DNA from 4 places in the Sphingomonas sp. DMC8 genome. Region 1 is predicted to be linked to each of the others. Evidence: riboswitches for the same ligand, from Rfam matches in the RefSeq annotation. Region 1 holds a riboswitch; each other region holds the start of a gene.
The links. A riboswitch is a leader RNA that binds a small molecule or an ion and turns the genes downstream of it on or off. The one in region 1 is predicted to bind cobalamin.
Positions count from the first base shown of each region.

Region 2: linked by a shared signal. The riboswitch ahead of ACT53K_RS00185 (hypothetical protein) and the one ahead of ACT53K_RS02775 (TonB-dependent receptor plug domain-containing protein) in region 1 are both predicted to bind cobalamin.
Region 3: linked by a shared signal. The riboswitch ahead of ACT53K_RS17335 (TonB-dependent receptor plug domain-containing protein) and the one ahead of ACT53K_RS02775 (TonB-dependent receptor plug domain-containing protein) in region 1 are both predicted to bind cobalamin.
Region 4: linked by a shared signal. The riboswitch ahead of ACT53K_RS06685 (DUF1636 domain-containing protein) and the one ahead of ACT53K_RS02775 (TonB-dependent receptor plug domain-containing protein) in region 1 are both predicted to bind cobalamin.

Region 1 covers NZ_JBQUYV010000001.1:572,883-578,546, forward strand. Annotated here, with positions in the region: gene ACT53K_RS02765 (FecCD family ABC transporter permease) at 1-313, opposite strand, end outside; gene ACT53K_RS02770 (ABC transporter substrate-binding protein) at 513-1,343, opposite strand; gene ACT53K_RS02775 (TonB-dependent receptor plug domain-containing protein) at 1,343-3,214, opposite strand; cobalamin riboswitch at 3,329-3,522, opposite strand; gene ACT53K_RS02780 (DUF4142 domain-containing protein) at 3,703-4,326, shown strand; gene ACT53K_RS02785 (bactofilin family protein) at 4,352-4,786, opposite strand; gene rpsL (30S ribosomal protein S12) at 5,088-5,459, shown strand; gene rpsG (30S ribosomal protein S7) at 5,523-5,664, shown strand, end outside.
Region 2 covers NZ_JBQUYV010000001.1:30,991-36,654, forward strand. Annotated here, with positions in the region: gene ACT53K_RS00170 (DUF1134 domain-containing protein) at 1-597, opposite strand, end outside; tRNA gene ACT53K_RS00175 (tRNA-Ser) at 755-847, shown strand; gene lldD (FMN-dependent L-lactate dehydrogenase LldD) at 994-2,163, shown strand; cobalamin riboswitch at 2,205-2,405, shown strand; gene ACT53K_RS00185 (hypothetical protein) at 2,605-3,177, shown strand; gene cobO (cob(I)yrinic acid a,c-diamide adenosyltransferase) at 3,174-3,785, shown strand; gene ACT53K_RS00195 (TonB-dependent receptor domain-containing protein) at 3,894-5,664, opposite strand, start outside.
Region 3 covers NZ_JBQUYV010000009.1:102,965-108,628, forward strand. Annotated here, with positions in the region: gene ACT53K_RS17315 (SRPBCC family protein) at 1-59, shown strand, start outside; gene ACT53K_RS17320 (formate/nitrite transporter family protein) at 108-641, shown strand; gene ACT53K_RS17325 (formate/nitrite transporter family protein) at 683-946, shown strand; tRNA gene ACT53K_RS17330 (tRNA-Leu) at 995-1,079, shown strand; cobalamin riboswitch at 1,752-1,972, shown strand; gene ACT53K_RS17335 (TonB-dependent receptor plug domain-containing protein) at 2,149-4,137, shown strand; gene ACT53K_RS17340 (PepSY domain-containing protein) at 4,140-5,664, shown strand, end outside; gene ACT53K_RS17345 (hypothetical protein) at 5,636-5,664, opposite strand, start outside.
Region 4 covers NZ_JBQUYV010000002.1:567,675-573,338, forward strand. Annotated here, with positions in the region: gene cobS (adenosylcobinamide-GDP ribazoletransferase) at 1-588, opposite strand, end outside; gene ACT53K_RS06675 (histidine phosphatase family protein) at 585-1,151, opposite strand; gene cobT (nicotinate-nucleotide--dimethylbenzimidazole phosphoribosyltransferase) at 1,148-2,164, opposite strand; gene ACT53K_RS06685 (DUF1636 domain-containing protein) at 2,161-2,568, opposite strand; cobalamin riboswitch at 2,795-2,986, opposite strand; gene ACT53K_RS06690 (hypothetical protein) at 3,044-3,379, opposite strand; gene ACT53K_RS06695 (hypothetical protein) at 3,723-5,664, shown strand, end outside.

The sequences.
Region 1 (5,664 bases):
GCGCCGCGGTCGACAGGAAGACAATCGCGGCTACCGCACCCAGCGCGGCGCTGGCGGAGACGCCGACGATCGCCGGATCGGCCAGCGGGTTGCGCAGAAATCCCTGCAGCACCGCGCCGGACAGTCCCAGCGCTGCCCCGATCGCCAGCCCGAGCACCGCGCGCGGCAGGCGCAGCTCGGCGATGATCCACCAGCGCGGATCGTGGCTGAACCAGGCATCGAACGGCACCCACAGCTTGCCGGCCGCGAGCGAGCCGGCGAACAGCAGGGCGGTGAGCAGGGCGAGGGTGAGGGTCAGGGTGGTGCGGGTCATTGGGGCCGCCTTGGTTTGTGCGCGATCGAAGCGCTGCGCCGGCTTCGGCAAGCGCTCCCCTCCCGCTTGCGGGAGGGGCTGGGGGAGGGGGAGGCCAGAGGCCACGGATCGAAACGGCATTTCGCTTCTTCCACGTCGGTCCCTCCCCTGACCCCTCCCGCAAGCGGGAGGGGAATTGCGCTGGACAGGTTGGCCATTCTCACCGCACCCCCCGGCGAATTTCCGTCAGCCGCGCCATCGCCGCTACGATCACCGGACCGCCGCAATTGACCAGCGGGCGGGGGAATACCGCCTGCGTCACGGGCAGGCCGGTCTCCGCGATCACCCGCTTGCGCAGGCCGGCGGCGCGCGAATCGCTGTCGTGGCCGGCGCCTTCCGGGGCCATCATCACACGCGGCGGATCGGCGATCACGCGCTCCATCGGCAGGTGGCCGGTGTGCTGCAGGCCATAATGCGCCGCCTGATTGGAAAAGCCGGCATGCGTCATCATGTCATCGAGCAAGGTCTTGCCGCCGCTGACGAGATTGCCGCCGATCCACAGCAGGGCGGGGGCAGGGGCCTCGTTCCAGCGGGCCGCCGTGACGGCGGCGTCGATCCGGGCATTGAGCGCGGCGCCTCTGGCCGGCGCCCCGACCGCCTCGGCCAGCTCGGTCACTTGCGCCTGGCTGGCTGCTATGGTGGCCGGCATGTTGATATAGAGCGTCTTCAGATGCGCGCGGGCAAAGGCCTCGCGCGTTGAAGGCGGGGTGAAGCTGCTGGCGATCACCAGATCGGGCCGCAGCGCGATCACTTCTTCCGCCGTGCCGTTATTGGCGCGGAACTTCCGTGCGACCTCCAGCGGCATCGACGTCGAATCGGCGCGCATCGAATAATGGCTGAGCGCGGCGATGCGGGCGGGCGGCACCAGTTCCACCAGCATCGCATCGGCGCACGGGTTCATCGACACGATGCCCCCGCCGCCCTGCGGACCGGGCGGGGGCGCCGCGCAACTCGCGGCCATCAGGCAGACGAGCAGCGCGGCGCTTCGCATCAGTTGAACCGCAACCGGATGCCGCCATACGCAGCGCGGCCCAGCGTGCCATAGCCGGTGATCGTCTGATAGCGTTCGTCGGTCAGGTTCTCGACCCGGCCATAGACCGACAGCAGGCGATTGACCGGCATTTCGGCGCGGATGCTGGCCAGCGCATAGCCGTCGATCCGCGTCTTGTTGCCCGCATCGTTGAAGCTGTCACCCACCATCGTCACCGTGCCACCGATCGAAAGCCCGAACGGGAAGCGGTAATCGGCCGAAACGCTGCCGGTGTCACGCGGGCGGCGCGGCAGATCCTTGCCCAGCGTGCTGCCGCTCAGGCTCTGCGCATAGACATGGGTGAAGCTGCCGCGCACCGTGAAGGCCGCGACCGGGTGCAGCACCGCTTCCAGCTCCACGCCCTCGGCGCGGGTGTTGCCGATGTTGTAATAGCTCGAGGTGACGAAGTTATAGTCGATCTGGTTGTCGGCATCGCGGTGGAACCAGGTGAAGCCGATCGCGACCTGATTGCCGGCGATCGACTGGCGGATGCCCGCTTCATAGCTTTTGGCGGTTTCCGGCTTCAGGGCCGCATTCCCATAGGCGCTGTAAAGCTGATAGAGTGTCGGAGCCTTGAAGCCTTCGCCATAGCTGACATGGAGCAGCGTGTCGGGGGTGGCGCGCACCGCCAGATCGGTGTTCCAGGTCCAGTGATTGCCGAACGTGTCGTGGTCGTCGTTGCGCACGCCCGCCGTCACCGTCACCGGCGCCACCGGCGTCACGATCGCCTGGCCATAGACGCTGGTGATGCCGACCGACCTGGCCGTGGTGCCCGGGCCGCCATCGCTGAAGCGGATGCGGCTGTCTTCATGTTCGGCACCGAACACGAGGCGCAATTGATCGAGCAACTGTGCGTCGCCCTGATAGAGGTAGCGCTCGGCGCGGCCGCGATAGGCATATTCCAGCGTCGGCGTCGCGGCGGGATCATAGCTGTCGCGGGTAATGTTCGAATAGGTGAAACCCAGCCGGTTGTGGAGCTTGCCGCCGAACAGGTCGCCCTTCAGCCCCGCATAGCCGTAGAACTCGCGCGTCTTGGCATATTCGCCGGTGTCACCGAACGCATAGGTGGGCGGGGCATAGCCGTCGAGATCCACCTTGCTGTCGGCATAATAGCCGCGAAGGTCGAGCGACAGGCCCTCGACCAGCTTGACCTGAACATTGCCGGTCGCGCCGAACTGGCGATAGCCATCGGCCTCCTTGCCATTGGCGGCGGCGGAAATACCGTCGGTGGTAGTATAGCCGGCGGTCAGCCCGGCGGTGATGCGGTCATTGCCGCCGGCGAGTGCGGCATTGCCGCTGAACGTGCCATAGCTGCCGCCTTCGGCATTGGCGCGGGCTTTCAGGCCTTCGCTGCCCTGCAGCGTGGTGACGTTGACGACGCCGCCGATCGCCTGGCTGCCCCAGATCACCGAATTGGGGCCGCGCAGCACCTCCACCCGCTCGATCGAGCCGGCGAGCAGGCTGCCGAAATTATAGGCGCCGCCGGTCGAGGAAGGGTCGTTCACGCGAATGCCGTCGATCAGCACCAGCGTCTGTTCGCTCTGCGCGCCGCGGATGTTCACATTCGTCTGCGTGCCCATGCCGCCATTGCGGTTGACGGTGACGCCGGGCGTGGTGGCCAGCAGGTCCGACAGCACCAGCGTCTGGCGCTGCTCGATTTCGGCGCGGTCAATGATGGTGACCGAACGGCCGACCTGGTCGATCGGCTGGGTAACGCCACTGGCGACGACGACGACTTCGTTGTCCGGCTTGGTGGAATCGTCCTGCTGGGCATGGGCCGCGAACGGCGCCAGCAGGGCACCGGTCGCGCAAAGGAAGTTCAGGTAACGCATTGCTTCAAGACACCTCGAAACGGGCCCGCCCCGGGGACCGGGACACGCCGCTAGTTTGGTGTCGCTCACGCGGGGATTTCAGCCCCGTTCGCCCGGTACACCCCGCCCGCGCAAAGGAATCGACTGTGGCGGGCAGGTCTCCTGGCTTCCGGGTCATCGCCTGAGCACGCCGCCTTCCCGGAACAGGTCCAGTGGCTGTGTGGCGTGCAGGCTCGCCGGCTACAGTTGCGGGGGCAGCTTCGGACTTGCGGACCGAATTCCCTTTTCATCCCCCGGCCAAGGGGGACACCCGTCACGCGCCGGCGTGTAGCGGCAAGCGGCGGGGCGGGGCAAGTCCCGCCCGAAAGACTAACCTGCATCAGTATTCCCTCCCTTTTCTCCAAGTCGTTTCGCCGGAGCGGCAAAGTTTCGGGGCGATCTGAGGGCGTTGCGGAACGGCGATACCGCCCGCGCGTTCAATCGCGCCAAGGAAACAGGAGGATGCGCTCATGAAGAAATCGTTGTTGATCCTTGGCGTCTTGCCGGTCGCCGCCCTTGCCGCCTGCCACAATGGCGGCGAACGTGCCGACAACGGCATGGCAGCGGGCAACACCGACAATATGGTCACCAGCATGCCCGCCGACGAAAATGTCAGCGGCATGGATGCGAATGCGATGAACGGCATGGCCGGCAACGAAACCGCCGCCGCGCCGATGTCGGGCCAGAAATTCGTCAACACCATGGCCGCCAGCGACGCCTATGAAATCGCAGCCGGGCAGCTTGCCGAACAGAATGCGACGGACAGCAAGCTGAAGGATTTCGGCAAGGAGATGGTGAAGGACCATAACGACTCGACCGAAAAGCTGCGGAAGGCATCGGGCAAGGCGACCCCGCCGCTCACACCCGACCCGACGATGACTGCCGAGCAAAAGGCCAATCTGGCAACGCTGCGCTCGGCGACGGGTGCCGATTTCGACTCGGCCTATCGCTCGCAGCAGGTGAAGGCGCACGAGCAGGCGCTGGCGGTGTTGCGCAGCTATGCTCAGGGCGGCGACGTGCCGGCGCTGCGCGACTTCGCCGATTCGACCGCCAAGGTGGTGGCCGATCATCTCGACAAAATTCGCGGCCAGTAAGGCCCCGCAGGGCGAAGCGGCGGCGTCAGGCCGCCGCTTCGCTCGCAATCTGTAGCGGCACCGGCGCGGCGGCCGGGGCGCCGGGCTGGAGATGCTTCAGCCGGCCATCGACATGGCCACCCTGTTCGATGGTGATCGTCTCATATTCGACATCGCCGACGATTCGCGCGGAGCGTTCGACCGTAAGCTGGCGGACATGCACCGATCCTTCGATGCTGCCGGCGATGCGGGCCGTGTCTGCGCGCACGCTGCCGAAAATCTGGCTTTCGGCGCCCTGCGCCAGCGTGCCGCAATCGACATCGCCCTCAATGCGCCCGTCGACATGCAGATCGGCCGTGGCGGTGAGGTTGCCGGTGATGACGATATCGGCGCCGATCACCGAAAACATGCCGCGCTTGCCATTGGCCGGTGCGGCCGGTGCCGCCTGACGTTCCTCGCGACCGCGATTGCCGTTGAACATGCCTGATCCCCAACCCTTGATCCGAATCCCGCAGGGGCGTTAGCACAGCGCAAGGCCCGCTACAGCCTCCGTGAATCCCCGAGATGGGGCGGGGTGGAAGTGGTTGACCGCAACCGGGCACATCGGTATAGGCGCGCCGTTCCACGTGGGCTGGTCTTCAAAGGTGCCATCCCGCTTTGGAATAAGAGCTGAACGTTGCTGGAGACGCAATCGCCCGGGGGGCAAGAATGCCGCCGGGGCTTTTTCGTATTCTGTCCAACAGGGCTCCAGCAAAGTAACCACTTGAAAGGTGAAGGGCTTCATGCCGACGATTAACCAGCTGGTCCGCAAGGGCCGCGAACCGCAGAAGGCCAAGTCGAAGGTCCCTGCGATGGAACAGAACCCGCAGAAGCGCGGCGTCTGCACCCGTGTCTACACCACCACCCCGAAGAAGCCGAACTCGGCGCTCCGCAAGGTTGCCAAGGTTCGCCTGACCAACCAGCGCGAAGTCATCAGCTACATTCCGGGTGAAGGCCACAACCTGCAGGAGCACTCGGTTGTGCTCATCCGCGGCGGCCGTGTGCGCGACCTTCCCGGCGTGCGCTACCACGTCCTGCGCGGCGTGCTCGATACCCAGGGTGTCAAGGACCGCAAGCAGAGCCGTTCGAAGTACGGCGCGAAGCGTCCGAAGTAATCAGGCCATAGTAAGCCCCGGACGGGTTCCGGATCGGCTGAAGTTCAGAAGGAATTAAGTGAGATGGCACGTCGTCGTCGTCCCGAGAAGCGGGAAATCCTGCCCGATCCCGTTTATGGGGATCAGGTTCTGTCGAAGTTCATGAATTCGGTCATGCTGGACGGCAAGAAGGCCGTTGCAGAAGCGATCGTCTATGGTGCCCTGG
Region 2 (5,664 bases), 540 kb from region 1:
GTAGATGTCCTGCGTGTCGTAGAGGTTATAGACCAGCACGAACACCTTGTTGGCATCGCCGCCGACGTCGAAGCCGATCGACGGGCCGGTCCAGTAGATCGGGCGCTGACCCTCGATCTTGTGGAACATCTGGCCCTTGCCATAGCGCAGGCCGACACCGATCGCGCCCGCCGCCTCGCTGCCGGCGATATAGGCATTGGGCTGGCCCTGATCCTTCAGGATCTTCTCGATGAGGCCGGCGAGGCCCGAGGCGCCCTTGCCGAACACGCCCTCTGCGGCGGAAAGCACGTCGTCCTGCGCGAAGGTATCGGTCGCCTGCTGCCGGACATTGTCGCCAGGCTGGGGCGCCGTGGTAGCGGCGGCGGGCGGCGCGGCCTGCATGTCCTGCTGCGGTTGCTGCTGCGGAGGCGGGGGATTGTCGGCCGGGGGATAGGTGGGCGCATCCGCCGGCGCCGTCGTCGCCTGCGGCGGCGGGCTGCGCAGGTCCGAATCGATCGCCGCGTTGGGGTCCACGGTCGTGACCTGCGCCGCAGCCGGCACGGTCGCCAGGCCCATCAGCGCAGCTGCCGACCAAAACGCCAGAGAACGCAATCGCATCGTCAATTCCACCCCCAAAATGTGCGGAGACGCTAAAGCCAAGCGGCTGTCGCTGCAATGAACGGGCGATAACCCGAGTCGATTTCACGTTCGGGTGGTTCTACCGGTTGATCCCCCCGCATCGCTTCGTTATAGGGCTCGCCCTCAGGCCCTTTCCGGAGACGTGGGTGAGTGGCTGAAACCAGCGGTTTGCTAAACCGCCGTACGGGGATTACTCGTACCGAGGGTTCGAATCCCTCCGTCTCCGCCATTCAATTTCAATAAGATCAATGGGTTAAGTCGGAAAAGTCCGACTGTGCCATTGGCACGGCGCGGCGGCGCGCCGACGATGCGGAATCGAAGGCCTCCCATATTTCGTTTTTGCGGCGTTCCGGTTGTTGCTAACGGGGCGGCGCCATGATCATTTCCGCACCCACCGATTATCGGGAAGCCGCCCGGCGCCGGCTGCCTCGCTTTCTGTTCGACTATATCGATGGCGGTGCCGTTACCGAAAGCACGATGCACAGCAACGTGACCGAATTGCAGGGCGTCGCGCTTCGCCAGCGCGTGCTGCACGGCGTGGGCGAGCCTGACCTGGGTACGGAAATTCTGGGCAGCCACTGGGCGCTGCCGTTCGCGCTGGCCCCGGTCGGCGCCACCGGCATGTATGCGCGGCGCGGCGAAGTGCAGGCGGCGCGGGCGGCGGCGGCGAAGGGCATTCCCTATATCCTGTCCACAGTATCGGTCTGCTCGATCGAGGAAGTCGCCGAACATGCCGAGGGCGATCTTTGGTCGCAGCTCTATGTGCTCAAGGACCGCGGCTATATGCAGGGCTCGCTCGAGCGGGCCTGGGCTGCGGGCATGAAGACGCTGGTCTTCACGGTCGACATGCCGGCGCCGGGTTCGCGTTATCGCGATCGTCATTCGGGCATGGCGGGCAGCGGCGCCACGCTGCGTCAGTACATGCAAGCGGTGATGCATCCGCGCTGGGCGCTCGACGTGGGCGTGCTGGGCCGGCCGCTCTCCTTCGGCAATATCGAGCGCTATACCGGCCGCCGGATGCGGATGAAGGATTATACCGGTTTCCTGTCGCGGAATTTCGATCCCTCGATCCGCTGGTCCGACCTCGAATGGATTCGCGAGAGCTGGAAGGGCAAGCTGGTCCTGAAGGGCATATTGGACCCGGAGGATGCGCGCGACGCCGCACGGCTGGGGGCAGATGCCATCATCGTTTCCAACCATGGCGGCCGCCAGCTCGATGGTGCGATCCCCACCGCGCGCGCGCTTCCCTATGTGGCGGACGCGGTTGCGGGCGACATGACCGTGCTTGCCGATTCGGGCATACGCTCCGGGCTGGACGTGGCGCGGATGCTGGCGCTGGGCGCACAGGGCGTCCTGCTCGGCCGAAGCTATGTCTACGCGCTGGCGGCGCGGGGGCAAGCCGGCGTCGAACATCTGCTGGAGCTGATCGCGGCCGACTTGCGGGTGACGATGATCCTCACCGGCGCCCGGACCATCGCCGACATCACTCGCGATCAGCTGGTCGCCGTCGAAGCAGAGATCGTACGCGGGCGCAGCGCGCAGTAAGCAGCCGGCACGCTGGCTTGTGCCCGTCGCGTGGTGCGCCTATCACGGGCGGCGTAACGGGTGCCCGAAAGGGCTTAATCGGGAAGTCCGGGCGGCGGTTCTCCGCTTAATCCGGCACTGCTCCCGCAACTGTAGCCGGTGAGCGCATCGCCATCATGCCATTGGGGGCCTGGCCCCCGAGAAGGCGGCGACGGCGCGACGATCCGGCAAGTCAGGAAACCGGCCCGGTACCGTCGTTCCTTCGCGCGGGCGGGATGTACCGGGCGGACGAGGGCTATCCCTTGGCGGACGACAAGCCGTGTCTGTTGCCGAAGGGAAGCCCGATGTCGAAGCACCGCTGACCTGATCTCTCAGCCACGATGCCGCCCGTGCATCGCCGCTTCCCCTTGCCCGCCCGCGCGGCGGCAACGGCCATTCCACCCCCTGTTCCGGGAGAATGCCATGATCGATACCCCCCGTTTCCAGCGCATCGTCTTTGCGCTGCTCGCACTGGTGACGCTCGTCACCCGCAGCCATTCGCTCAGCCCGTTCGTGCATCTGCCCGAGACGGCGCTGGCCAGCTTCTTCGTGCTCGGCTTCTTCGTGCCGCGCACCCTGGCGTTCGCGGCGCTGTTCGCGCTGACCTTCGCGATCGACGTGGTCGTAATCCGCGTGTTCGGCCAGTCCGATTTCTGCTTCACCGCCGCCTATGCGATGCTGGTGCCGGCGTACGGCGTGATGTGGTTCGCCGGGCGCTGGATGCGCGATCGTGCCGGTGTGCGGCTGGCGGCGCTGCCCGCCATCGCGCTGGTGCTGATTGCCGCAAGCTTCGTGTCCGAGCTGCTGTCGAGCGGCGGCTTCTATTTTCTGAGCGGCCGGTTCGACGCGCCGACGCTGGCGGGCCTCCTGCCGCGCATTGCCCGCTATTATCCGCCGACGCTGCTGGCGACGCTGATCTGGGCAACCGCGACCGCCGGAACAGTAGCGGCACTGTTGGCGCTGCGGCCCGACCTGCGCCGGGTGCGCGCACGATGAACCTCACCGAGGAAGCGCGCGACCGCCAGCACCGTGAACGCGCGCAGAAGCACAAGGCGGTGGTCGATGCGAAGATCGCCGCCGCCATCGAGGACAAGGGCCTGTTGCTGGTGCTGACGGGCAACGGCAAGGGCAAGTCGTCCAGCGCCTTCGGCATGGTCGCGCGCACGCTCGGCTATGGCCGCAAGGCGGCGGTGTTCCAGTTCATCAAGGGCACCGAGGAAGTGGGCGAGCGCGCCTTCTTCGCCGGCCATCCCGATGTCGTATGGGAACGCTGCGGCGAAGGCTTCACCTGGGAAACGCAGGACCGCCAGCGCGACATCGCCGCCGCCCGCGCGGGCTGGGAAAAGGCCAAGGCCGCGCTGGCCGATCCGGCGATCAGCCTGGTCGTGCTCGACGAGCTGACTTACCTGATCACCTATCGCTATCTGGAACTGGACGAGGTGCTGCCGCCGATTCTCGCCCGCCCGGCGATGCAGCATGTCGTCATCACCGGCCGCGCGGCGCACGAGGCGCTGGTGGAGGCAGCCGATACCGTCAGCAGCATCGGCGACGTCAAGCACGCCTTCCGCGCCGGCATCCGCGCGCAGGAGGGGATCGACCGGTGAGCGTGGCACGCTGCCCGGCGCTGCTCGTTGCGGCGCGGCTGGCGGTGGCTGCGCTGTTCGGCGGGTAAAAGGTGCCGCCACCCGATTGAGTGGCGGCACGATACGAGGTCAGAACTTCACCGTCGCGCCGGCGAACAGGCGACGGCCGAGCGTGTCGTACACGCCGGGATAGGTGTTGCCGTTGCCGAAGGACACCAGAACCCCGGAGTCGAGTGCCGGCGGGTTCTTGTCGAACAGGTTGTTCGCACCGATCCGCAGCGACAGGTTCTTGCCGATCGTTGCAGAGGCGGTGAGGTCGAAATAGTTATACGCGGCCAGGTGCTGGTCGATCGGGTCCGGCGTGCTCGAATTGAGCGAGGTCGGGCCGATATAACGCCAGGCGAGCGAGAGGTTGAACACGTCGCTGGGAGCCCAGGTGGTGCGCACGGTATGCCGCCACGCCGGCGAAGGCTGGCCGCAGGAATAGCCGAACAGCCCCTTGCAATCATAGGTGCTGCCGCCGGGCAGCGGCTGGCTGACCGAATCGAACAGATAGCTGCCCACCAGATTGGTGTTCAGCGTGCCAAACTTGCCGAGATGGAAGGTGAGGTCGCCCGTCACGTCCAGACCGGAGGTCTTGAGGAACCCGGTATTGAGTGTGGTCGCGACGACATAGCCGGTGCCGAAGATGGCGCCGGTGATCGGATCGCGATGGAACAGGCCGCAATAATAGGGGCTCTTGGTCTGGAAGCAGGCGTTGATCGTGGTGTTCGGATCGATGCTGCCGATATAGTTGAGTACCTTGATGTGATAATAATCGAGCGAGAACGAGAAGTTGCGTCCGCCGCGCGGTGCCACCAAGATGCCGACCGTATAGGTATCCGCCTTTTCCGGCTTCAGGCCGCGGTTGCCGCCGAACTGGGCAGTGCACGTGTCCGCCGGGCACTCGATGATCGAATGGGCATTATATTGCGCGGCGGTAACCCCGGTGAGCTGGCAGGACGCCAGCGAGGCGGAGGGGGTGGGCCCGGCGCACGGATCCTGGGTGCTGACGTTGCCCAGCGACAGGTTGGAGAAGAGTTCGCCGATATTCGGTGCGCGGATGGCGCGATTATAGCTCGCGCGCAGGCGCACGGCATTGATCACCTGCCAGCTCAATTCTGTCTTGTAGGTGAAGGTGTTGTAGCTCGACGAAGAGTGCGTCGAATCCTGCCGGTTGGTATAGGACGAGTAGCGGAAACCGCCGTTCAGCGAGATCGCGCGGGCGAAGGGCGCATCCTGCACCAGCGGAAGCTCGAATTCGCCGAATCCTTCGTTGACGGAGATGATGCCGTCCGAATCCTGCGTGCCGTTCTGCTTTGCGATTGCGTCACCGGTAAAGAACAGCGTTTCGCGACGATGCTCGCCGCCCAGCGCGATGCTCAGGCCGTCGTGCGCCCACGGCGTTTTGATGCCATAGGTGCCCAGATCGCCGGTAATGGTGCCCGTCACGACATCCAGCGTATTGCGCGCCCAGGTGCGGCTGGGGGCGTATAGATAGCTGGCCTGCGTGCCGGTCAGACCTCCCGCCTGGAAAACGTTGATCGGAAGGCAGTTCTTGTCCGATCCGTCGAGCACCGACTGGCAAACGGCGCCGCCCTTTCCATCGGGGACGGCAAGCAGCGCGCGCTGGGCCTTGGTGACGTTGACGTCGTTGAGGAAGCGTTCGTTGTACAAGGCAACCGAATGCATCACGCTGACATCGTAGCCGAAGCCATGGCCCAGATCGCCCCGCAGCCCGGCGAGCATGCGGTAATAGTTGTGCTGCAGGTCGTCGCGCCGCGGCAGCGTTCCGTTGCCGCCGAGGCGATAGCCGATAAAGGTGTTCTGGGTAGCGGCAGTGCCCGCATTGCTGCCGCAA
Region 3 (5,664 bases), on a different contig from region 1:
CGGGGCTGCCGATGCAGCTCGACCAGCTCGCGGCCTTGTTGCCGGCGATCGACGCCTGACGGTAAGCTGGCGGGGCAACCTCCACCCGTCCGCGGCGTTCAGCGGGGATGCAACCATCCCCAAGCGACGCCGCGGACGGCGACGAGGCCCAGCTCCCCGCCGCCGAGGAGGACGAGATCGCCCGCCGCCGCGCTGCGCCCTCGCGCGTCATTCACGAGGCGATACGCCGGCAGGGGGATGAGGAGCTCGACCGGCCGGCGGGCTCGCTGCTCTGGTCGGGGGTGGTGGCGGGGATCGCGATGGCGGCCTCGGTGCTGGGGCGGGCGCTGATCGAAAGCCATCTGCCCGATGCGCCATGGCGGCCGGCGGTGGCGAGTATCGGCTATTCGCTGGGCTTCATGATCGTGATTCTGGGCCGATTGCAGTTGTTTACCGAAAGCACCCTGTCGGCGGTGATCCCGGCTGCGGCCGATCCGACGCCGCGCAACCTGGGGCGGCTGGCGCGGCTATGGGGGGCTGGTGTTCGTGGCGAATATGGGCGGCACGCTGCTGATCGCCTGGCTGGTCTCCGCCGGCTGGTCGGGTACGCCGGAAGCGACGGCGGCGATGCTGGAAACCTCGCGCAGCCTGGCCGAACATAGCGGCTGGGCGGCGGTGCGGGCAGGGGTGCCGGGGGGGTCTGATGGCGGCGGTGGCCTGGTCGCTGCCGGGGGCGCGGCGGCAGGAGTTCTTCGTCGTCCTGTTCTGCACCTATTTCATTTCGCTGGGGGGCTTTGCCCATGTGGTGGCGGGTGCGGTGGAGGCGTGGCTGTTGTGGCTGGCGGGGGAGGCGAGCCTGGGCTGGGTGCTGTTCGGCTTTCTGGCGCCGGCGCTCTTGGGGAATATCCTGGGCGGGTCGGTGCTGTTCGCGCTGCTGGCGCATGCCCAGGTGCGCGAGGAATTGTGAAGGCGCTTGCGGGCGGCGCGCGCTTCGTCTAGCCGTGCCGCCTTCGCTGCCCCTGTGGCGAAATTGGTAGACGCATTCGACTCAAAATCGAACGCCGCAAGGCATGCTGGTTCGAGTCCGGCCAGGGGCACCAGTACATATTGAGAACATTGTAGAAATCCGCGGAAAACGGCGATAAAATCGCGGTTGACGGGGTCTCTCGCCTTGTTCCGCCAAGCCCCGCGAAAAGTGGGCCACCACGCTCAAGGTTCGGATCTGACGATGGGCGGCGCGCGAATCCTGAGGGTGCGGCGGCCTGCGTGGCTACAGCGAGCCTTGCTACTGCGGAGCCGGTGAGTTTCAGGAGCGAACAGTCGAGAACAGGTTCCGGAGACACTCCTTCGGCAGGGCATCGGAAGAAATCTCCGTGGTCCCTCGCAGCGGGTTACACTTATCCGGCAGCACCGTAACCTAACCGTTGCGACCTTCGGTTCCGTACCTTTCTGGACATAGCATCCCGACGAAGATGCGATGAACAAGGGAGGAGAGCATGTCAGACTATACGGCTAAAATGCCGAGGTTGCAGGGCCATCGAGAGCCGCAGCCAGTGCACGCAAGCGGTGCTGGCTGATGTCCGAATTGATTCGGCACTGCTACGTCTGCCGTGCAACGTATCTAGGTTGCTGGGGCCTGGTCGCCGCCTCTTTTTGATCAGAGCACTGTCCAGGCGTGGAGCGATCCACACCCTGAGTGGAGGATGGAGGCCGCTACCTTGCACGGTCGACAGAGCGCCTCTGCCCATGCTGCGCTCTCGGCATCCGTTGCCGCGAGCGCAGATCGCGCCGGTGCCTCGACGAGAGGCTTAAAAGGGAACGCGGTGAAGGCGGCATGCCGTCCGAAGCCGAGGCTGTCCCTGCAACTGTAAGCGGTAAGCGAGATCCACGGGCTTCCTGCTACGGAAGCAGCCACTGGGCCCGCAGGCCCGGGAAGGTGTGTATCGAGCGACGACCCGTGAGCCAGGATACCTGCCGGCGTCTGGTCGCTCTTGCCTTGGTCCAGGGGAGGGCCGCGGCACGGTGTACTCCGTCTGAGCGACGAACGAGCGGCGGGAGCCGCATCGGTCACGCGCGTCGGTCGCCCATGGCGTCCGGCCGGCGCCGTGCGCCGACCGTTTGCATGAACGGCACGCTCCCGCCCGATGTCGACGACGCCGAAGGGGATGAATGATGCATTTTCCGTCCGTTACCCGGTCCGTGGCCGCGCTCGCCGTTGCCGTTGCCGTCGCGATCCCGCCCGCCCATGCACAGGTGCAAAGCGACGACGAGACGCTGGTCGTCACCGGCACCAGCCTGGAGGAGACGCTGCCGCACCAGCGTGCCTGCTATGGCAGCGATCTTGCCGTACTCGCCGAAACCCAGGTCCAAGAAAGCGGCGCGATCGACGTCGCGACGGCGCTGCGCGGCGTACCTGGCCTCTACGTCCAGCCCGGTAGCGGCCCGTTCAGCTATGTCGACGTCTCGCTGCAGGGTTCGCGAACGCAGGATGTGCTGTGGACCGTCGACGGTATCCGCATCAACAACCGCCTCTATGGCAGTACCTCGCCCAACGACACGCTGCCGGCCAGCATGATCGAGCGCATCGAGGTGTTGAAGGGCGGCGAGAGCCTGTTCTATGGCACTCAGGCTGCGGCGGGCGTGATCAATGTCGTCACGCGCGATTTCGCGGACCGGTTCGGGGGCCAGATCGACGCCAGCGTCGACAGCTTCGCGGGTACCAACCTTAGCGGCTATGTGCGCGGCGGATCGGGTCGGCATCAATTCGTCGCCTGGGGCTCATACAATCGCTCCGAAGGCTATCGGCCCTTTAACCGGATGGAGCCGAGCGCGACAGACCGCCTGCGCGGTTACGACCTATGGTCGGTCGGCGGCAAATATCGCTACGATCTCGGCCCAGACTGGCGATTCAACCTCCAGTACATCCATACCGAGGCGAAGCTCGACAATCTCAGCCCCACTCTCACCCGCGAGAGCCGTAACGATCGCAACGAGGAGATCGCCAGCGTCCGGCTCGACTATGTCGGAAACGATGTGGTGAAGCTGTTCCTCAAGGGCTATTTCCATGACTGGAAGACCGCCTATGTCCAGATCCGCAACCCGATCGGCGGCGGCGCGCCGATCGTGGTATATCCTGCCGGCACCTTCTGGGGCTTCAAGGACTATGGCGGCAGCGCGCTGGTGCAGCTGCGGCCGCATCGCGGGCTGGAGTATCTTATCGGCTATGATTTCCAGCAGTTCAGCGGACGCGACGACGTGCTGCGGATCGCCGCTACCAAGGAACGCGTCCATGCCGGCACCTTCCAGATTCGCACCAACGACGAGCTTTCACGCCGCGCGCGTCTTTCGGCCGGACTGCGCTACAATGACGGCAGCGGATCGCGGAAGACGGTGTGGAACGTTTCCGGTCGCATCGAACTGAACGACAGCCTGTTCGTGCAGGCCAATGGCGGCACGTCGTTTCTGCTGCCCAGCGCCTCCCAGCTCTATCAGATCGATCCTTGTTGCGAACTGGGTAATCCGAACCTCAAGCCCGAGGAGAGCCTGAGCATCAATGCCGCCATCGGCGGCACCCTGGCCGGCGGCTTGCTCCACTGGCAGGGCACGGTCTTCGCCCGGCGCATCGATCATCTGATCGACATCGACACGGCCAATCCCGCCTATCCCGACGGCATCTACACGAACTCGGCGTCCCGCGTGAACGTGCGTGGTGCCGAGGTAGTGCTGGGCGCGGTGATCGCCGATGCCTGGCACCTGGACGCGAGCTACACCTATGCCCGCGCGCGTACCGCAGGTTCGTCGCTCCAGAGAGACCGCACCCCCAAGCAGCTGGCGCGCGGTACGGTCGCCTGGCGTCCCCGGGGGCTGCCGGTGGGCGCCAGTGTTTCGGTCAACTGGGTGGGGGACGCCTATGCCACGGCGAGCGGCTTTGGTCGCCGCAACTATGGCAACTACGCGATTGTCGATGCCGGGGTGACCCTCTTTCCCGATGTGGCGCGCCGCCACCGCTTCGGCATCAACGTCGAGAATCTGTTCGACCGCGACTATGCCACGCGCGGCTTCCAGTCGGCGGTGCCGGATAGCGGGGTGGGGCGGTTCCTCTACTTCACCCGCGGCACGCCGCGGACGCTGCGGGTCAGCTACGGCCTGGGTTTCTGACCATGCCCAAGGCGGTCCTCGTCCTACACCGCTGGCTGGGCGTCGTCATCGGCACGGTGATGACGCTCTGGTGCCTGTCGGGGTTCGTGATGCTGTATGTCGACTATCCGCGGCTGACGCCGGCAGAGCAGCTGCGCGGGTTACCGCCCCTGCGGCTGCCCGCCGCGACAGCGCTGGCGCGGATCGACTTGCCCGACGATCTTGCGCTTGCCTCGGCGCGGCTGGAGACCATCGCGGGCCGGACCATCCTGCGCATCGTGTCCGCCACGGTGCCGGAGCGGCGGATCGAGCAGGTGCGATCGAACCCTGGTAGCTATGACGTCGCTACGGGCGCTCTGCTGGCCGCGCTGTCGCCGCCCGACCTCCGCCGGATCGGGTCCGACTATGCGGCGCAGGCCGGCATCGCGAGTGCGACGATGCGGGTAGCCGAAACCGGCATCGATCAGTGGACCGTGCAGACCTATAGCCAGAACCGTCCGCTTGTCCGTGTCGACTATTCCGATCCGGCCGCCACCAGCGTGTACATCGCGGGCCGGAGCGGGGAGGTGGTGCAGCAGACCACGCGGTTCGAGCGCTTCTGGGGCTGGCTCGGCGCGGTCCCGCACTGGCTCTATCCCACGCTGCTGCGGCAGAACGGCGCGCTGTGGAGCCAGGTGGTGATCTGGACCTCGCTGATCGGCTGCTTCCTGACGGTGACCGGCCTCTGGGTCGGGATTGCGCGGTTGCGCCGAAGGAAGGACGGTAGCTTCGGCTCGCCGTACAAGGGGCTGTGGTGGTGGCACCATGTCTTCGGGCTCGCTTTCGGGGTGCTGACGCTCACCTGGGTGGCCAGTGGGCTGTTCTCGATGAACCCCTGGGGCTTTCTCGATAGCCATGCTGGGGGCCTTGAGCGCGCGCGTCTCGCCGGTCCGATGCGCTGGGACGCGCTCCGCACCGCCTTGGCCCGGATCGAGCATCTCCCGGCGGATACGCGGCGGCTGGAAAGTGCCCCGCTGGGGGGACGCCTGTTCCTGCTGGCGGTGAATGGCGCTGGGGTAACGACGCGTTTCGATGCGCAAGGTCGACCCGCGCCGCTGCGGCGTGCCGCGCTCACGGCGGCATTGGAGCCTGGCCCGCGCGTCACCAGCCTAACCCTGCTCACGGACGAGGACGCCTATTACTACGGCCACAGGGCGCCGGCATCGCTGCCGGTATGGCGAGCGGTGCTGGCAGATGGCCAGGCTACGCGGCTCTACATCGATCCGGATACGGGCGTGCTGCTCCGCGCCGTCGATGGCAAGGGCCGAGCCTTTCGCTGGCTACAGGACGGTCTTCACCGGCTCGACCTGCCGGGTCTTCGGTCCCGCCCGCTTCGGGACCTGGTAGTACTGCCGCTGCTTGCGATGGTCACGCTGGTTTGCGCCACCGGCAGCTGGATGGGATTGCGCAAGGCGCGCCGGGATATGCGTCGGCTGTCCCGGCGATGGCGGCGTCGGTTCGAGGGGCGGCGCCGTGCAGGTCACGAAAACAGGCCACGCTCCTCGCGGA
Region 4 (5,664 bases), on a different contig from region 1:
CAGCGGCGCGAGCGCCAGTTCTGGCAATATGGCAAAGGTCAGCAGCAACAGGATGGCCCAGAAGCCGATCGTATCCAGCCTGACCGCGCCGCAGAAGCGCATGCCAAGCCCTTGATGCAAGGGCGGCAGCCAGCGCGCCCAGACAAGCGGACCCATCCGTGCGGCGGCAGGGATCAGAGCGATGTACCACCTGCCGCCGCCGGTCAGCACTGCATGCAACAGTACGAGCTTGGCGAGCAGCTGCAGCACAACGGCGACAAGGCCGAAACTGCCGACATGGGGATCGGCGAGCACTGCGGCGATGCGTTCGCGGCCCTTGTGCGCGGCGCCGGCAGCATCGGCGATGTCGGCAAGCCCGTCGAGATGGAGCGCGCCCGTGATGCCGACCCACAGGAGCAGAGCCGCCAGGGCGGCGACCCAACCATCTACGGGTGCAAACAGCAGCGCTGGTGCGGTCATCACAGCGCCGATCACGCCGCCGACAAGCGGAAACCACCGTATCGACGCTGCGAAATCGGCAGCGTCGGCGTGGACTTGCGGCAGCGGCAGGCGCGTCAGAAACTGCAGGGCGACAAGGAAGCGCTTCACGCCACTAGCCCAATAATTTCGCCGCCCCCGGGATGCCCAGGCCATAATCTTATGGTCAGCAACGCGGCATGGGGCAGGTGGAACGCCCAGAGCGAAGGGAAATCGATCCGGCACGCCGCGGCAAGCGCGGCGCGCATCGTCCCGCCGTGGGCGACCACCAACGCGGTTCCCCGCAGCATTGCTAGCGCCGCACCGACGCGGGCAACCAATGCGGACCAGCTTTCGCCTCCCGGGGGCGGAGTACCACAAGGGTCGCGACGAAAGCGCGCCAGCGCGTCGGGATCGATGGCATCGAGTGCCATGCCGTCCCACACACCGAAATCCAGCTCGCACCACCGGGCATCTTCGTGCAGTGGCCGGTCGAAGGCGGCGGCAAGCGCGAGAGCGGGGGCGCGCGCCCGCGCCAAGGTGGAGCAATGGACGCTGTCGACCTCGAGCCGCATCGCGCGCGCCAGACAGGATTGCACGCCTTCGGGGGATGGCATGGCGTCCGTTCGGCCGATCAGCCGCCCGTCCACCTCGGTTGCTCCATGCCGTAACAGGTGTACCAGTACACTGCTCATGCTGCGCCGGCCACTCCTGCCTCGGCGAAGGTTGCCATCTCGGCGTGCACCTTCACTGCCGCGCGCAGGAGCAGTGCCGCGACGGCTGCGCCGCTGGCTTCGCCCAGGCGCATGTCGAGGCGCAGCAGTGGATCCAGCCCAAGCCGTTCGAGCAGCAAGCCATGTCCGGGTTCCGCCGAACAATGGCTGGCGATGCAGTGGGCCGTGATGTCCGGCGCCGCTGCCGCTAGTGGAGCCAGCGCCGCGCAGCAGATATATCCGTCCAGCAGCACGGGAATGCCATATTGCCGTGCTGCGAGCACCGCCCCGGCGATGGCCGCGATTTCGCGACCGCCAACGCGCCGCATCGTCTCGAATGCGCTGTGCGGGGCTCGGGCATGGTGGGTAATGGCGCGGGCGACCGCCATCCGCTTCGCCTCGAGCGCGGGGCCGTGTACGCCGGTGCCCGGCCCAACCCAGTCCGCTGGCTCGCCGCCAAAGCTGCGCTGGCATAGTGCGGCCGCACTTGCCGAATTGGCGATGCCCATTTCACCCAGAAGCAGCAGGTCGAGGGCAGGATCGACGGCCTGTGCGCCGATCGACAGGGCCGCGAGGCATTCCGCTTCGTCCATCGCGGGAGCCATGGTGAAATCGGCAGTGGGGCGGTCGATGTCGATCGGGACGACCTTCAGCGCCACATCGGCTGCATCCGCCAGCGCATTGATCGCTGCGCCGCCAGCCTCGAAATTGGCGACCATTTGTGCGGTCACTTCCGCCGGGAAGGCGCTGACGCCTTGCGCGGCGATGCCGTGATTACCGGCGAAGACAATCGCCTCCGCGCGTTCGATGCGCGGAATGGGCCGACCCTGCCATCCGGCGAGGAACAGTGCGATCTCCTCGAGCCGCCCGAGCGATCCCGCAGGCTTGGTAAGCTGCGCCTGCCGCGCCCGCGCTTTCTCCGCGGCGTGCATATCGGCATGGGGGAGCGCTGACAGCACGGCTTCAAAGGCTGCAACGCTGGGAAAGCCGCTCATTCGGGAAGCATTCCGGCGGGCGGGGTGCGGACAAGGAAGTGCCCTCGCACGCCCTGCGGCCATCGCGCATAGGGGACGCACCCGTCTTCGCTGGCGGCATATTCGGCCGCGAAATCGAGGATCGCGCGGGCATCATCGCTCTGCGGCGCAAAGCGTCCGAGCACATAGCCCATCCTCCCCGGACCGCGCAGATGCACCGTGCAATGCTCGGCGCACGCGAACAGGCAGGGCATGCGATGTACTGCGATGCCGCTATAGCGTTCGTCTCCCGCCGTCAGCGACTCCAGTGCTTCCGCAAGCCGTGCGCCACCGCGTACGCCTTCGGCATCCTCTCGCAGTTCCGCGCCATGACGGCAGGTACTGCACGCAACGATGGCGACGCCATCGGCAACGGGCCGCAGCATCGTCATCGCGACGCCCTCGCGCAGCTGAACGCTGCGCCCGCATGCGACATGAAAACACGAACTCGAACCATCAAAACCACTCCCGAGCCATCACGATGCACGTGCGGCGTTGGACGGGAGCAGCCTGAAACACGATCACGCGCGCCAGCGCCCCGCGCCACGCCGCGCGAGCCTTGCTGTCGTCGCTCGAGGAAATCCCCGCCCGGTCGGCGCACCCTGTCCGCCCGAGGAACGACCGCGAACGGCAGGTCTCCTGGCTTGCGGGTCCATGCCTCAGTCCGGCCGCCTTCTCGGGCATCGAAACGCCCAATGGCATATGGCCGAACGGCTCGCCGCTCACAGTTGCAGGGGCAGCCGGGGTCTTGAACCCCGTTCCCTTTTAATCCCCTCTCGGGGAACCGGTCGCGTGTGACGGGTTAAGGGGTTTGGAGCCGCCGATCAAGCCGGAGGCAGAACGAGCTGTAGCCGGGGGGCTTTACTGATAGATCTGCGCGCTGACGGGCAACAGGTCGTCCACCCGGACCAACAACGTCAACAGGTCGGTCAGCGCTTCCGATCCTTGTCCCAGCCGACGGACACCATGCAGCGCGTGGGTGGCAGCATAGGTGCTGGCGATGACATCGGCGAGATCGGGGTGGCGCGCGATCAACCCTTCGTTCCGGTTGACGCGCACGAGCAACCACGCCGCCTTATGGGCGGCGTCAACGAGCTGGATGCGCTCGGAAGCGAGAAATGCCCAGCTTCCCGTTGCCTCGATGACGGCACTGGACAGCGACTCCAGCGCGTCGATGAGATGCCGTGGCGTGGACATGGTGGCTTCCTCAAGGTGCGCAGCAATACGCCGGTCGGTAGTCTCGTTCGTCCGCCAGCTACGCACCCGCGGCACCCGCTTGCGCGGCAGGACCGTTTCGTTTCGATTATCGCGTGTGGCGTGCATAACCATAACGAATTTCCCTGCTGCTCAAGGCTTTCCATGCCGCAGTTTGAAGGCGGCAACAGTGGCCAAGGCCACAGTCTCAATGTGATTTTTCGCACATGTGAACGGGGGCGTCGTGACCGCTCGTGCGAAAACCCACAGACATTTTCCACTCCCTTGATGCAGCTTCTCGCCGGGATCGCGTGGTGGCCGCGTTGCGCAAAGAGGGGGATGTACGATGCACAAGATGATCAGCAGCAAACACCTTGAGTCCGTAAGCGATCTTACGCTCACTGCGCCGATCCGGCAGGGATTTGTCGATGCGTTCGAAAGCGTTACGTTCGAATCGCGACTGCGCATGGTGCTCAAGGGGTTGTTCAAGCTTCGTGCGACTGCGCGCGAACATTCCGCCCGGCAACCCTTTGTGGATACCTCGGCACGCATCCACTCCCTGCTCGATTATCGTATCGCCATCCTGGATACAGAGCCGAAACGGTTGTTGTTGGGTGCCACCTTCGATCGCCCGCTCGAGCCCTATATGCGGCTGATCTGGAATCCGCTGGGTCCGTTGCTCGACCTGATCTTTTGTAACTGCGAAGGCTATGTCACGGCCACCGAGCATGGCTTTCCGGACTATCTCGCATGGGTGCGCCAGAGCCAAGTCGACAGCAATTTCTTCTTCTCCGCAAACGGCAACAGCATCGACGATATGCAATATGCGCTGCATATCGAGCGGCTGGAGCGCGAGGCGCAGGCCGGGGTGAACCCGGCGACCGTTACCATCGAGGATCCCGAGCTAGCCGCCAAGCGTCTGCGCGAAGACCCGGCTACCAAGCTGGAAAGCGACCGGATTGGTGTAGAGGCGCTGGTTGCGCTCTATCGGCTGACCGATGTTTATCCCCCGGACCATCGGGAGGGCGACGGCCGCTATCTGCTCTGGGCCGCCCAGCATCTGCTGAAGGGTTGGAATGTCGATGCGCTTGCGCCGGTCCACAAGCTGGCTGTGGCCGAGCAGTTGCAATGGCTTGCGCAGCCGGGCGCGCCCGACCAGACGGCACCCAAGCCGCAGCGGCTGACCTATCAATCCGCCGATGTCCAGGGCGGCATCATTCATAACTATGGCCGCAACCATCACCCGGTGCAGCATGGCGCATTGCTCTTGATGCGGATCACCGATCCCGTCGCTGCACGGCGGTTCGTCGGCACGCTGCCGGTGTGCAGCGAAGCCGATGCCGAAGCAGGGATGGAAGCGGGCGGGGCGTTTCTCAACCTTGCTTTTACCCGCCACGGCATCGTCAATATCGGCATCGCGGCGGAAGATCTGGCGCAGTTTCCGCAAGAATTCCGCGAAGGGATGGAGGATCGTGCCGGCCTGCTCGGCGATCTGCGCGAACACCATCCGCGGCGCTGGCGGCTGCCGGCCCGCAACTGGCCCAGCGGCGTGCCCGCAGCAGGCGCGCCGGTGGTCGAGTTGAACGAAGTCGATATCGTCGTGCAACTGCGCACCACCCATCGCCATCGCGGCGAATATCGGGTGGGCGATACCCATCATCCGCTCCACGCCGAAATCGTGCAGATCGCCGATCTGGGTGCGGCAAACGGCGTGCGGCTGCTGTCGGTCGAGCCGATGTCGCGAACCAGCCTGGGCACCGGAAACGAGCATTTCGGCTTCGCCGACGGTATCAGTCAGCCGCACTTTGCGACTTCTGCCGCTGCGGATTCGCACGCACTGCCGCTCGGCGACCTGTTCTGGGGCTATGGCAACAGCCGGACTGACGGTGCGCCGCCCGCGAACCCAATTCTCGACAACGGCACTTTCCTGGTGGTGCGCAAGCTGCATCAGGATGTGGCGGCGCTGCGCAAGTTCGTCGCGGACGAAGTCGCCGCCGGCAATGCTTCGTCCGAATGGGAATTGCTCGGCAAAATGATGGGCCGCTACCCCGATGGTACGCCGCTGGCTGCGCCGCACGCTGGCGCCCGTGCCAACAGCTTCGATTACGCCGATGACCCGCAGGGTGAACGCTGCCCGTTCCAGGCGCATATCCGCCGCACCAATCCCCGCCTGAAGGCACAGGATGCCAGCAACCTGCCGACCCCGCGTATCCTGCGCCGCGGCATGAGCTATGGCCCGCTCTATGACGACGATCCCGCCGCCGAACGCGGGATCATGTTCATGTGCT